DNA from 3 places in the Arthrobacter sp. R3-55 genome. Region 2 is predicted to be linked to each of the others. Evidence: riboswitches for the same ligand, from Rfam matches in the RefSeq annotation. Region 2 holds a riboswitch; each other region holds the start of a gene.
What was found. A riboswitch is a leader RNA that binds a small molecule or an ion and turns the genes downstream of it on or off. The one in region 2 is predicted to bind S-adenosylmethionine.
Positions count from the first base shown of each region.

Region 1: it holds a riboswitch for S-adenosylmethionine, as region 2 does, so the genes downstream of both, metX (homoserine O-acetyltransferase MetX) here and M1D51_RS07855 (aminotransferase class V-fold PLP-dependent enzyme) in region 2, are expected to answer to the same signal.
Region 3: it holds a riboswitch for S-adenosylmethionine, as region 2 does, so the genes downstream of both, M1D51_RS02565 (DUF1737 domain-containing protein) here and M1D51_RS07855 (aminotransferase class V-fold PLP-dependent enzyme) in region 2, are expected to answer to the same signal.

Region 1 is NZ_CP096423.1:3,171,161-3,176,051, forward strand. It holds gene M1D51_RS14695 (winged helix DNA-binding domain-containing protein) at 1-622, shown strand, start outside; gene M1D51_RS14700 (hypothetical protein) at 713-1,147, shown strand; gene metX (homoserine O-acetyltransferase MetX) at 1,177-2,298, opposite strand; SAM riboswitch class IV at 2,314-2,430, opposite strand; gene M1D51_RS14710 (bifunctional o-acetylhomoserine/o-acetylserine sulfhydrylase) at 2,583-3,899, opposite strand; gene M1D51_RS14715 (VOC family protein) at 4,125-4,763, shown strand; gene M1D51_RS14720 (CPBP family intramembrane glutamic endopeptidase) at 4,881-4,891, opposite strand, start outside.
Region 2 is NZ_CP096423.1:1,677,754-1,682,644, forward strand. It holds gene M1D51_RS07840 (MFS transporter) at 1-471, shown strand, start outside; gene M1D51_RS07845 (metal-dependent transcriptional regulator) at 490-1,203, opposite strand; gene M1D51_RS07850 (class I SAM-dependent methyltransferase) at 1,213-2,037, opposite strand; gene M1D51_RS07855 (aminotransferase class V-fold PLP-dependent enzyme) at 2,119-3,528, opposite strand; SAM riboswitch class IV at 3,562-3,675, opposite strand; gene hisN (histidinol-phosphatase) at 3,871-4,683, opposite strand; gene rsgA (ribosome small subunit-dependent GTPase A) at 4,738-4,891, opposite strand, start outside.
Region 3 is NZ_CP096423.1:526,483-531,373, reverse strand. It holds gene M1D51_RS02570 (SulP family inorganic anion transporter) at 1-1,630, shown strand, start outside; SAM riboswitch class IV at 1,689-1,801, shown strand; gene M1D51_RS02565 (DUF1737 domain-containing protein) at 1,815-2,081, shown strand; gene M1D51_RS02560 (rhodanese-like domain-containing protein) at 2,078-2,488, shown strand; gene M1D51_RS02555 (O-succinylhomoserine sulfhydrylase) at 2,489-3,697, shown strand; gene M1D51_RS02550 (hypothetical protein) at 3,708-4,355, shown strand; gene M1D51_RS02545 (glutamate--cysteine ligase 2) at 4,352-4,891, opposite strand, start outside.

The DNA of each region.
Region 1 (4,891 bases), 1.5 Mb from region 2:
CGGGGGCGCGCTGAAGCAGACGTACGCCCTCTTCGAGGAGCGTGTGCCGGGTTTCCTTCCTGCGCCGTTGACCGTGGAGGACCGGGAGCGGGCCCTGGGAACCTTGGTGCTCCGCTACTTCGGCAGCCGGGGACCGGCCACCATCAAGGACTGCTCCGCATGGTCCGGACTGACCATGAAGGACGTAAAACTGGGCCTCCACGTGACTGAGGAACTTTCGCCCGGCGCCCTGGCTTCGGTAACCCTGGACGGTTTCGAGTTTTACCTGGCCACGGAAGACGTCGGCGAGCTCACCCTTGGAAGGCGCACGACACCTCCGGATGACGCAGGACTCCCCCGGATTGACCTCCTCCAGTGCTATGACGAATACGTCATGGGCTATTCCCAGTCCCGGCATTACCTGGGCGGGACAGCGCCATACTTCCCCGAGGACAACGGGCCCATGCATGTGGTCCTGATGAACGGCAGGTTGGCCGGATGGTGGCGCCATGGCTTTTCCGGCGGAACCTGCCAGCTGGACGTCCGGATGAACCGTCCTCCAAGCCCTTCCGAGCAGGAGGCCCTGGACGCGGAAGTGGCACGCTACGGCCGGTTCCTGGGTATGGAGGCCCGGCTTCTCTGAGCCGTTCGGCGCAGGGAAGGGAGCTCTTGCCGGCAGAATCCGGGCTAGCTGGCAGGACTAAGCTGGGATAAGACCTAGGAGGCCTGCACTGTGAACAATCTGATCTTCTGGATCATCGTCTGCTCGTGGCTGATTCCGCTCGGGATCCGCATGTACAACCGCTCCCGCGCACGCCGGATCCAGCAAGGAACCTTCCGCGAGCCCGGCTACCCGCCGCAGAACCTGCCCGGCCCGGGCTTCCCGCCACAGCAGAACTACCCCGGCCAGCCCTACCCCGCGGAAAGTTACCCGCAGCAGAACTACCCGGGCCATCCGTCCGAGCCGTCCGTCATCCGCCCGGCGGAACCGGCACCGCAGGAGGGGTCGTCGTCGGGGGCTTCATCCCCCGCACCGTTCCCGTCTACCAGCGGATCGCCGCAAGGCTACCGTGCCCGCAAACTGGCAGAGCTGGATGAGAAATTCAGCAACGGCGAGATCGCCATGGAGGATTACATGAAGCAGCGCGGCGAGATCATGAACGGCTAGCCCACCGGGATGCCAAGGCAGCCTGCAGGCTAGGCGAAGAAGGCCTCGCGCAGCTGGGGAGAGAGCTGCCCGATTTCAGTGAGGAAGCCGTCGTGGCCGATCGGAGCCTCAATGACGTGGACCGGAACATCACCGGGCAGGGCTGCCGCCAATTCCCGGGATTGCGCCGGGAAGTACAGCCTGTCGCTGTCCACTGCGGCCACGAAGAAATCGGCGGTGGTCCTGGACAATGCCGCCTCCAACGATCCCCGTCCACGGGCGACGTCGTGGGACATCAGGGCTTCGGTGATGGCGATGTAGCTGTTGGCGTCAAAGCGGCGGACGAGCTTTGTCCCTTGGTGATCCAGATAGCTCTCCACCTGGTACCGGCCACGCTCCCCGAGCACCTGGGCAGCCAGCGGCGTCTCCTGGTGCTGGGCTTCCCGACCGAAGCGGAAATCCAATTCCAGCGCCGATCGATACGTGATGTGGGCGATCCGCCGCGCCAAGGCGAGCCCGTGTTCAGGGGCATTGCCTGCGTAGTAGTCGCCGTTGTTGAAGTTTGGGTCCTGGCGGATGGCCAGTGTTTGGGCCTGAGCGAAAGCGATCTGCTCGGCGGTGCTGTAGGCGCCTACTGAAATCACGGCGCAGCGTTTGACGCGCTCGGGGAACGTCACAGCCCATTCAAGGGCGCGGGCACCGCCCATGGAGCCACCCAGGACGGCGTGCCAGGCCTCGATTCCCAGTGCATCGGCAAGGCGTGCCTCTGCCACGGTGCTGTCGCGCAGGGTGACCAGCGGGAAACGTGAGCCCCACGGCCGGCCGTCGGGTGCTTCCGAAGAAGGCCCCGTGCTTCCGTAGCACCCTCCCACAATATTGATGGAGATCACGAAGAACTTGTCGGTGTCGATCGTGGCGCCAGGGCCCACCAGCTGCTCCCACCAGCCTTCCTCATCCGTGGCTCCGCGGGCTACGTGGGTACTGCCTGTGAGCGCATGCTGGATGAGCACGGCGTTCGAGGCGTCCGCGTTGAGCTGCCCCCAGGTTTCGTACGCCAGGACGACGTCAGGAAGGAACCCGCCGGCTTCAAGTTCCAACGGCCCGATGCCGGCGTACTTGACGGTCCCGTCTTCTTCTCCGGATTTAGGAAGGGCTGTAGCAGTAATGGTCATTCCTTTGACACCTTAACCTCGCGCTTGCCCGTCGCCTTGCGTGCGAACAGGCCAGGTCTTCACCCGGGGCACCCCACCGCGGAGGAGGGTTGCCGGCCAGCAAGCCGGGGCTATGTGCTGGCACTCATGACCTAATACGAAGAGTCTAGGAAATACAGGGCGGTTCTGGCGAAGAATGTGACAACAGTGTGACGGTTTTTGGCGGCATCGTTCGCCGAACAGCACCCTGGAATGCCGCCCGGCGAACAATTGACGGCCGGACGGCCCTCCACAGGAGTGCGGCGTCAGGCCCCCTTGGCGGCCCGGAACCCGGCTTCAAGGTCCGCGATGATGTCATCCACGTGTTCGATGCCCACGGACAAGCGCACCAAGCCCGGGTTCACGCCTGCAGCGACCTGCTGCTCCACTGTCAGCTGGCTGTGCGTGGTGGAGGCCGGGTGGATGACCAGCGAGCGGACGTCGCCGATGTTGGCAACATGCGAGTGCAATTCCAGACCATCCACGAACCGCTTGCCTGCTTCGACACCGCCCTTGATGTTGAAAGCAACAATGGCGCCGGTGCCTTGGGGACCGTACTTCCGTCCCCGGTCATACCAAGGGCTGGAAGGAAGGCCGGCATAGGCGACCGATTCGACGTCGTCGTGGCTTTCGAGCCACTCGGCCACCTTGGTGGCGTTGGCGACATGGCGCTCCACCCGCAGGCTCAGCGTCTCCAGGCCCTGGGCAATCAGGAAGGCATTGAACGGTGCCACGGCTGAGCCAAGATCGCGAAGCAACTGGACGCGGGCCTTCAAAATGTAGGACAAGTTGGCGCCCAGCGCTCCGTCCTTGCCGAGGTCCCGGGCGTAGACCAGTCCGTTGTAGCTCGGGTCCGGGGTGTTGAAGCCCGGGTAGCGCTCCGGGTCCTTGCCGAAATCGAAGTTGCCGGAATCCACAATGACTCCGGCAATCGCAGAGCCGTGCCCGCCGAGGTACTTGGTGGCGGAGTGCACCACGATGTCGGCGCCCCACTCGATGGGACGGATGAGGTAGGGCGTGGACAGCGTGTTGTCGACGATGAGCGGCACGCCGGCCTCGTGGGCAGTGCGCGCTACACCCTCGATGTCCAGCACGTCCTGGCGCGGGTTGGACACAACCTCGCCGAAGAAGAGCTTGGTATTGGGCTGGACAGCATCGCGCCACTGGTCCAGGTTGTCCGGGTCCTGGACGAACGTCACCTCGATGCCGAACTTCTTCAAGGTGTGCGCCAGCAGATTGTAGGTGCCGCCGTACAGGCTGGGGCTGGCAACGATGTGGTCGCCGGCCTCCGCGATGTTGAGGATGGCAAAGGTCTCCGCAGCCTGGCCCGAGCTCAGCAGGAGCGCGCCCAAGCCGCCTTCCAGGCTCGCGATGCGCTGCTCCACAGCGTCCTGGGTCGGGTTGCCGATCCTGGTGTAGATCGGCGCCAGTTCGGCCAGGGCAAAGCGGTTGGCTGCGCTCTCGGCACTGGGGAACACGAAGGACGTGGTCTGGTAGATCGGCAGGGCCCGCGCTCCGGTAGCGGAGTCAGGCTCCTGACCTGCGTGGATCTGGCGGGTTTCGAAAGACCATCCTTGGGACATGGAGTTCTCCTGTTCGTGGCGCATTGGTTCTGTGGAAACGTGCTGCATGTGAGCTGGGGCCAGTCTAGGAAGTGTCCGGAGCCGAAGACAGCTTTGTGACGCCGATGGAATCTTTCGGACTTTCAGCGTCCCTGCATGACGTCAGTTGGCACCGGTTATACACATCCCACCTTAGTTAGGCTTGACTTAGCTGAGACCCCGATCACAAAGTGCCAAGATGAAGCCATGCGCATGGATCACGTCTCTTACGCCTGTGAACGAGATGGCCTTTTGGCCACTACCGAACGAATTTCCGCGGCACTGGGAGTGGACGCTGTCCGGGGCGGAGTGCACCCGCGCTTCGGCACCCGGAACATGATCATTCCCCTTGCGGATAACAAGTACCTGGAAGTGGTGGAGGTCCTGGACCACCCCGCTTCCGACAAAGCACCTTTTGGCCAGGCAGTACGAGCCCGCTCGGCTGCCGGCGGTGGCTGGATGGGCTGGTGCGTCGCTGTTGATGACCTGGCACCGTTCGAGGACCGCCTTGGCCGCTCCGCTGTTCCGGGCAACCGCAAGTTCCCCGACGGCCGCGAACTGGTGTGGCAGCAGATCGGCATTCTGGGCTTGATCGCAGATCCCCAGGTCCCGTACTTGCTCAAGTGGGAGGGCGACCCCTCACTGCACCCGTCAAGGATCTACGAAAGCGACGTCAAGATGTCCAGCCTGACTATTGCGGGCTCGGCGGAACGCGTCACCGAATGGCTCGGAGAACCGGTGGAAAAGCCGCTCGAGGACGTTGCCGTCCAGTGGATGGCGCCGCACGGCACCCCGGGAATCATGTCAGTAACTTTCGAAACCGCCTCCGGAGCCGTCACCATCTAACGCCCCACCCCTCCGGGCGCGTCCCGGCCGGTCAACCCTGCCCGGAAAAACTTCGGCCGCCATCAGCGGGTGCCAATGACGTCACCCACCGATGGCGGCCGGATACTTTTAACCGCCCTATCCGAGGC
Region 2 (4,891 bases):
GGACTGGCGGGCAAATACGGTCCCCGATGGTTCATGACTGCAGGCCCGCTGTTGTGTGCTGTCGGTTTTCTGATGTCTCTGGCCATCCAGGAGCCGCTGAATTACTGGACTCAGGTGCTTCCGGGTCAAATTGTCTTCGGACTGGGATTGGCCATTCTTGTGGCGCCGCTGACGGCCGCCATCCTCGGCGCAGTCCCGCCCGAGGAAGCGGGCATCGGTTCGGCGGTGAACAACGCCGTAGCCCGCATTGCAGGGCTGATCACCATCGCCTTTGCCGGGTTGATTGTAGGACCGGTCTTCAGCCGGGAGGGCTTGTACAACGCCCTATTGGTCACGGCGGCACTGTTCCTGACAGGGGCGGTGGCTTCCGCCGTCGGGATCCGGAACCCCGCAAAGGAGACGGTGGCCGCCGAAGGCGGGAAAACAGAGGCGGCGTCCGACGACGACGAAGCGGCCGGGCAGCGCGACTGACCTTACTCCGGGCCTGGGTCAGCGGGCCGGAAGAACACAGCCCTCGTGAATTCCCGCGCTTTGAACCCACAACGCAGAAGTTACTTCATCGGCGAGATCAAATTCGCGGCCTTGGGCTCCGGTGCCGATCCGGACTACCAAAGCTCCGCCGAACGGTTTGCGTCCTACTACTTCAACCGGGGCATCAAGTGCGATTTCTTCGGCAGCCAGATACCGGAGGAGGTCAGGGTTCTCGTCACTGATCCTGGTGATGCGGCCTGAGTGGCCTTGATCCAGTTCAATCATGCGGTACGCGTGCGGCAACTGGACGGAGCCATCGGCCGAGGGAATGGGATCGCCGTGAGGGTCCCGGACGGGATGCCCCAGCTTGGCGGACATGCGTTCAATGAAGGTATCGGACACCGCATGTTCCAGCATCTCGGCTTCGTCGTGGACCTCGTCCCAGCTGTACCCGAGTTCTTCCACCAGGTAAGTCTCAATGAGGCGGTGACGCCGCACCATGGACAGCGCAAGCCGCATGCCCTGGGGGGTCAGCCTGATGGCGCTGTACGGTTGGTGGTCAACCAGGCCCTGGTCCTTGAGTTTGCGCACCATCTCGGACACCGAAGAATTGGCCACTCCCAGGCGCATGGCCAGTTGGGAGGACGTAATGGGTTTGTCCTGCCACTCCGTGTAGGAGTAGATGACCTTGACGTAGTCCTCAATCGAGGAGGAGGGCGTACTGGTCTTCACACTCCAAGCCTACCGTGGCCCGGTGTTGTGGACTTTGACTGCCCGCCACGTCTGCGTCACGTACGGCACGTGAACGGTATCGCCTGGCTCGTACCCGAGGTGCTCATGGAGGTACCATTCCAGGTTTCCCATGACTTTGGCCCTGGTGGCGTCGTTGGCACGGAGGTAGTAGCTGCGGGACTTGGTCAGTTCCATGATGTCTCCCGGCGTCAAGGCGTCCTCCCACCGGGTGAAGTGGCTTTCCAAGCGGGTGAATTCCGGACCGATCACTGGCCGGAAGCCTGGCTTGTGGACGTCTCCGGCATGCATGATGCGCGATAACCTGTGAACCCAGGGCACCGCGGTATCCAACTGGTTCCAGATCAAACCCAGGGTCCCCTGCGGCCGCAGGATACGAGCTATCTCGGTGCTCGCCGCGAGTGGGTCGCACCAATGCCAGGCCTGGGCGACACTGACGACGTCGAATGCTGAGTCCGTCAGTCCAGTTGCTTCGGCAGTTCCCTCCAGCGCGAGGACTTGTGGGTGGGACTTCCGCAGCTGATCAAGCATGTCCACGGAAGGATCGACGGCGGTCACGTCCAGCCCGTACTGGACGAGGCGCGCCGTGAACTTGCCGGTCCCTGCGCCCAGGTCCGCAGCTATCCGGGTCCCTTCCGGGACCAGCCATTCCACAGAGTCCAAGGGATAACCGGGGCGCACCCGATCATAGTGCTCTCCGCCGTCCTGGAAACTCTGGCCGAACTCACTGCGGAGGTCAGCGTGGAGCTTGGGCCCGCGTGGTCCGGCAGGTCCGGGGATGGCTGGCTGTCCACTTGAGGCAGCCTGAGAACGCATCGCCACCAAGGACTCCTTCCAGGGTCGGCAAAAGAGATACACTACGAATTTACCCCAGCGGCCGGAAACCGAGACCCGGTATTAGTCCACAGTGCAGGGGGCTGCGCCCGCCGTGCCCGGAGTATTGGGAGCCCACTCGGGGTAGGTGCGGTGGTCGTTGGCAGGTACCCAGCGGCCCTCATCCACTACGTAGTCCCAGCCAAGGCCGTTGCGCTTGAGGCCCTCAATGCCTGCCAGCAGCCTCGTGGCGTCCTCCAACCGGGAGCCGACGCCAAAACTTGCACGCAAGGAGCCCGAGGGGAGTCCTAGCCGCTTGAGCAGTGGGTGTGCGCAGAAGCGGCCATCCCGGAGGCCAACGCCGTGCTCGGCGGCCAGGTACGCTGCCACCAATCCGGCGTCGAATCCTTCTACGGAGAAATTGACCACACCGATGGTGTCTTCGGAGTCGGAGAAGATCCGGTGGACTGTCACGCCGTCGATGGCCTCCAAGCCGTCCACCAGGTAGGAGCGGATCGACGCCTCGTGGTTGTGCCAGGCCTCCTGGTCCAGTGCAGCGAGAACTTGAGTAGCGCGGGCGAGGGTGGCTGCGCCAAGGACGTTGGGGGAGCCGCCCTCGTGGCGGGCGGGACCGGTTGCCCAGCTGACGGAGTCCAAACGGGCTTCCCGGACGGCGCCGCCACCAGCCAGGTGTGGAATCCCGGCGTCGAGCCAGTCCGGACGGCCCACCACTACGCCGGCACCGAAAGGCGCGTAGAGCTTGTGCCCGGAGAAGACAACGTAATCCACGTCAGCTTCGGTGATGTTGATCCTACGGTGGGGTGCGAGCTGGGCTGCATCCACCACGATCCTGGCACCGAATTCGTGAGCCAATGAAGCGAGCTCGGCGATCGGCAGGATTTCACCAGTAACGTTCGAGGCACCGGTGATCGCGAGCAGGCTGACCCCGCCCTGGGCCAACTCATCGCGGAGTTTGTCGAACGTCGCGGCGAGGGTGGAGGCTGCCACGACGCTGCGGTGCGGGACTCCTTGCCAGGGGAGCAGGTTGGCGTGGTGTTCGATGTCCAGGTAAAGGACTTCACCGGAGAACCGGCCCTCGGCCTGGGGAAGGCAACCGGCCAGGAGGTTCAAGGAGTCCGTGGTGTTTCGCGTGAAAATGACGGAATCATCCGGGCGCCCACCGACGAAGTCACGCACGATGTTCCGTGAATTCTCATAGACGGAGGTGCTGATCTGTGAGGCATATCCGGCACCGCGGTGGACGCTGGCGTAGTAGGGCAGGACCTCGTTGAGATAGGCCGAGACGATGGTCAGCGCCGGAGCCGAAGCTCCATAGTCCAGATTGGCGTAGCGGACGTGGCCGCCCTGAATCAGTGGGGCCTGCAGTTCGGCACCAGTCACTGCGGCGAGGGGCCGGGCTGCTGCAGCTGCCTGTGCAGGGGTTTCTTCGACAAAAGAAGGAATGGCGTTTGAATCGAACGTGACAGTACTCATGGGACCTCATTCAAGAGGGACCCCCATGGGGGGGATCCGCGCTTGCCGCATCCGTTCCGGACCGGCCGGGTCGTCACCCGGGGCACCCCACCGCGAATGGAGGGTTGCCGGCCAGCAAACCGGGGTTTAGCGCTGGCACTCGTGACCTGTAAAAAAGGTTAGGGCACCTCCAGCGGCCACTCCAAAGTCACTGCGCTTTGTTAAGCGCTTTGTTACGTCAGGCTTGTAAAGCGGGAGTTTGGCGAATAAAAGACGGCAGCTGCCTCCAAAAGGAGGCAACCGCCGTCGAATATTCGCTAAATCGCCCTGGTCCCACGGGCCCGGAGCTGGAGGAGGCCGGAACTAAAGGAGATCGTCCAAGCCTGGGTTGAGGCGCTTGAGCACCTCTGAGTGGAGGATCGAGTTAGTGGCCAAGGCATTGCCGCCGAAGGGTCCGTCGTCGCCTTCCAGCGAAGTAAAGCGGCCACCGGCCTCCGTCACGATCGGGACCAGTGCAGCCATGTCGTACAAGTTCAACTCAGGCTCGCAAGCGATGTCCACTGCCCCTTCTGCCACCAGGCAGTAGGACCAAAAGTCGCCATAGGCCCGGGTCCGCCAAACGTCCTCGGTCAGTCCCAGGAACTCGTCCAGGTTCCCGCGTTCCTTCCACCCGGACAGGCTGGAGTAAGACAGCGAGGCATCGGCCAGATTGGTGACGTTGGAGACCTTCAAGCGGGTAGCAGCGGCAAGGGACCGCCCCATGTAGGCGCCCATGTCCTTGGCCGCCCACCAGCGTTTGCCCAAAGCGGGGGCGCTGACGACGCCTACTACAGGTTCACCCTCGTCAACCAGTGCGATCAGCGTCGCCCACACCGGTACACCCCGGACGAAGTTCTTGGTTCCATCGATGGGATCGATGATCCAACGGCGTGAGCCGTGTCCGCTGCTGCCAAATTCCTCGCCAAGAACAGCGTCCCTGGGCCGCGAGCGTGAGAGTTGGCCGCGGATGGCTTCCTCCGCAGCCTTGTCAGCGTCCGTGACGGGAGTGAGGTCGGGCTTGGTTTCGATCTTGAGGTCCAGGGCCTTGAAGCGATCCATGGTCTGGGCATCGACGGAATCAGCGAGGACATGGGCCAGGCGCAGGTCATCGTTGTAGGTGGAAACGGGATGGGTCATGGCACCAAACTATCCTGAAACATTCCCTGCAGTGGGGAGGTGAAGCCGCAGCGATCAGTTGACAGTGCCCAGTTCCTTGGCCTCTTTGGCTTCCAGCCGCGGGTCTGCGCCGAGCAGCCGGCGCAGCGAAGCCAGCCGGGCCACTCCTGAAGGTCCGGCGTGACCTTCGTTCACCCAGGGATCCAGCCCGCAGTTGATGGCAGTGGCG
Region 3 (4,891 bases), 1.2 Mb from region 2:
TGCGGCACTGTTCTCCCTGTTGGTGCCCGCTGGCATGGCATATGCGCAGGCAGCCGGCTTGCCTCCTGTCACCGGCCTCTACGCAACTGTCGTACCGCTGCTGGTTTACGCGGCGGTGGGCCCTTCCCGCATCATGGTCCTCGGACCCGACTCAGCATTGGCCCCGTTGATCGCTGCGGCGATTGTGCCCCTCGCAGCGGGCAACAGCGGTAAGTCCGTGGCGTTGGCAGGGCTCCTGGCCCTGCTGGTGGGTGCGTTCATGCTGGCGGGCTCCGCCCTGAAACTGGGGACCATCACGGGTTTGCTGTCCAAACCCATTCGGCTCGGATACCTCAATGGAATCGCACTGCTGGTGGCGCTCTCGCAACTGCCGGCTTTCCTGGGCATAGAGGCCGACGGCGACGTCTGGCAAAAGCTCGGACAGGTCACCACCGGGGTATTCGGCGGTGACATCAACATCACCGCGCTGCTGCTCGGTGCAGGTTCACTGGCGCTCATCTGGATCCCGCGGCTCCTGCGGTGGAAAGTACCCGGCGTCCTGTTCGCAGTGGTTGGTTCATGCGTAGCGACGGCGGTCTTGGGCCTTAACGACGACGTGAAGGTCACCGGAGTCTTGCCGCAGGGCCTGCCGTTGCCCGCACTGGGCGGCATTGGATGGGCCGATGCGTTGACATTGCTGCCCGCCGCGGCCGGCATTGCCCTCATGGCCTTTGCCGATACGGGCGTCCTGTCCCAGACCCTGGCAGCCAAGGACGGCAAACGGGTGTCCGGCAACCGGGAGATGGCTGCGCTCGGGGCGGCCAATGCCGCTACCGGACTGCTGGGAGGATTCCCGATTTCCGGCAGCACCTCGCGGACGCCCGTGGCCGTGGATGCAGGTGCCAAATCCCAGCTGACCGGGGTGGTGGGGTCCTTGCTGGTGCTGGCATTCATGCTGCTGGCACCGGGGGTGACGGAGTACCTGCCATCGGCAACCCTTGCCGCGGTCGTCATTGCCGCAGCGATTGCCCTCGCAGATCCGGCTGGTGTCCGGCGGCTCTTCAGCCTTAGCCGCAGCGAGTCCGTGGTGATGCTGGCCGCGTTCCTCGGAGTCCTGACCGTGGGCGTCCTGCAGGGAATCGTTGTGGCGATTGCCCTGGCGCTCCTGGATTTTGTCCGCAGGGCCTGGGATCCGTACCGAACCGAACTTGGCGCAGAGGATGGCCTGCCGGGGTACCACGACGTTGAGCGGCATCCCGAAGCCGAGCGCATCCCGGGACTCTTGATTCTCCGCTTTGATGCTCCCCTGTTCTTCGGAAACGGCCAGGTCCTGGCCGCATTTGTCCGCGAACAACTGCATGAGGCCCCGGACGAGTCCGCGGTCCCCGTCACCCACGTCATCCTTGCCGCCGAACCCATCACCGGGATTGACACCACGGCCTTGGACGATCTGGTCACCCTGGACGAATGGCTGGCCAGCAAGGGAGTAGATCTGGTGTTCGCCGAACTCAAGGGCCCGGTGAAGGACAAGTTGGTCCGTCTTGGCACTGCAGCGAGTTTCACGCCTGAACACTTCTACCCCACTGTCGGCGCGGCAGTACGTGCGCTCAAGGAAGGGGGCACTGAAGCGTCCGCCGATTACGCAACATGACGGCCGGATCGGCGCCCGCAAGTGCAGCCCGACGCCCGCGGATGCTACGTTTTTCTTGAGTAATGAGTACCAGCGCAAAGCCCTGACTTGCTGGTCGGCAACCCTCTCTCCGGCGGGGTGCCTCAGGTGACTACTCGGCGTATCGACAAATTCGAACTGCAAGCGTGACTGAGGAGCACCAGCAATGCCTGAACCCACTGAAGAAAAACTCTCCTACCGCCTGATTACAGGCCCGGACAACCGTGAATTCTGCGAGCGCATCCACAGCGCGCTCGCTGAGGGCTACGTGCTCCATGGCAGCCCGGCAGCTACCTTCAACGGCACCACCGTCATTGTTGCCCAGGCAATTGTGCTCCCCGCCGCGATCGCCAATGCTGATGCCGCCGTCGCCGACGCCGTTGACCAGCTGGAGAACTATGACGACGAAGAAGCATTCGAGGGCCACGCATGAGCTACGCAGGTGACCTGACCCCGCAGGATGCATGGGCCAAGCTCGAGCAAGGCGCCATCCTGGTCGATGTCCGCACCGAGGGCGAGTGGGCCCACATCGGCATCCCTGACACCAAAGCCACGGAGAACGATCCCCTGTTCATCCAATGGAGCCTCGCAGGCGGCATCCCCAACTCCCGTTTCATCGAGGACCTGCAGCAGCAGGCCCCCGAGGACGAGGCCGTGGAACTCGTTTTCATCTGTCGCTCCGGCCAGCGCTCCATCTCCGCCGCCATTGCCGCAACGCAGGCCGGATTCACGGCGTACAACGTCCTTGAGGGTTTCGAGGGTGAACCTGACCGCTACGGTGAACGCACCGTCAATGGCTGGAAAAATCGTGGCCTGCCGACGAATCTGGGGACCGAGTAAGTGACTTTCAATCCCGACGCCGCCGGCTGGAGCCCTGACACCCAGGCCGTCCGCGGTGGCCTTGACCGTACCAATTTCCAGGAAACATCCGAGCCGGTTTTCCTGAACTCCGGCTTTGTCTACGAATCGGCCGCAGCTGCCGAGCGTGCTTTCACCGGAGAAGACGAGCGCTTCGTGTACTCCCGCTACGGCAACCCCTCCGTGGCCACGTTCCAGGAACGGCTGCGGCTGCTTGAAGGAACCGAGGCGTGCTTTGCCACCGCGTCCGGCATGTCTGCGGTCTTCACTGCCCTGGGTGCCCTGCTGGCTGCGGGCGACCGCGTGGTGGCTGCCCGCTCCCTGTTCGGCTCATGCTTCGTCATCCTCAACGAGATCCTGCCCCGTTGGGGTGTGGAAACCGTGTTCGTTGATGGCCCGGACCTGGAGCAGTGGCGTGAAGCCCTCTCGGAACCAACCACTGCTGTGTTCTTCGAATCTCCGTCCAACCCCATGCAAGAGATCGTAGACATCGCTGCCGTCAGCGAACTGGCGCATGCCGCCGGGGCGACCGTGGTGGTAGACAACGTCTTTGCCACTCCCCTGTTGCAACGCTGCGGCGAGCTGGGTGCCGACGTGATCGTCTACTCCGGTACCAAGCATATTGACGGCCAGGGACGTGTCCTTGGCGGTGCGATCCTGGGCACCAAGGAATTCATTGACGGCCCGGTAAAGCAGCTTATGCGGCACACCGGCCCTTCGTTGTCCGCGTTCAATGCCTGGGTCCTGACCAAGGGCCTGGAGACCATCGGGCTCCGTGTGAACCACAGTTCTGCCTCTGCTTTGAAGATTGCCGAGTGGCTTGAACAGCAGCCGGCCATCAGCTGGGTCAAGTACCCGTTGTTGAAGTCCCACCCGCAGTACGAGCTTGCCGCGAAGCAGATGAAGGCCGGAGGCACTGTGCTGACCTTCGAGCTGCTCCCTTCCGCGGGACGTTCGGCCAAGGATTCCGCGTTCGCACTGCTCGATGGCCTGCGTGTAGTGGACATCTCCAACAACCTGGGCGACTCCAAGTCCCTCATCACCCACCCGGCCACCACCACCCACCGGGCCATGGGGCCGGAGGGGCGGGCGGCGATCGGGCTCAGCGACGGCGTGGTCCGTTTGTCTGTGGGCCTGGAAGATGTGGATGATCTCATCCTGGATCTGGAGAAGGCCCTCAAGCAGGTCTAACCTTGCTGCCATGAGCGGGAACCATCCCTATCGCCGTGCCGGAGCGGTCATCGTTGCCGGCACGGTGGTGTGGCTCGTGGGAATCTCGCCGGTCTCGCGCGTCTACATGACACCGGACGACGCCGAACGCTTGCGCATGCTGACCTCCGGACGGCACGGTTGGATCGTGGGCCAGCACCTTACCGCCGTGGGAACCGTCGCCGTGCCAGTGGGATTCGCCGCGTTTGCCCGTGCCGTTCCAGACAAGAACGCCGTTCCGGACAGGGATGCCGTTCCAGGCCACAACGCGCCACGTGGGAATGCGAAGAGGTGGGCTTTCGCTGCCGCCGCCGCATTGCTCGCCGGCGCCCCGTTCTTCGTCCCCAGCCTCGCCCGGCGCGCTGCTGACATTGAGGGTTTTGCCTACCGCCATGGATCCAACGCGCCTTTCCTGGCCTATTCCGGGTTGCATGTTGTGGCGTTGGCCGCCTTGGGCGGGAGTCTTCTTTCCTTGCCCACAAAACGCTGGATCGGCGTCACGGCCGCGGCCAGCGCACCAATCTACGGCGCCATTCTGGTAGCAAAAAAGGACATCCCGCCGTTCTGCTTCTACTTGGTGGAAGGCCTCACCGGCGCCTACTTGATGGCATGGGAAGAGCCGGAAGCCGGCAAAGCCTAAGGCCTCCTGACCCGGGACAACATGGGCGCAGGCTCCTTGTGCGCGTCGGCAGAGGTTCCGCGAACCGTCACCTTCACTGCATGCCCGACGACGGCGGCCAGGGCTGCGCTGGCGGGTGGACTGCCCGCCTGGTTCTGGCTGCCTCGCTTCCTGTTGTTGTACCGCACCGCCGCTTCCCGTTGCTCGCGGGCGCCGTTCCCCCGCTCCAGCAGATCTGAGATCCCCTCTTTGACCAGCTCCAATTCGCCTTGGTCATCCAGCACTGGGCTCACGTAATCCACCAACGCCCAGACCACGCCCGCTGCCGGCTGGGGACGGAAATCACCGAAGTCCAGAAGATCTCCACGCAACCCCGCATTGCTGGCCTGCCAACTCGCCATCCGCAGGAGTGCCGTGGGCACCGCGGTTGGCTCAACGCCGTCGAGCATTTCCAAGGAAGCCGTCTCAACCAAAGCCCGCACCAGCACCGCAATCAACGCGGCGTCCTCGGCGCGAAGGCAGACGTCGGCCACACGGACCTCCACGGTGGGGTGGTT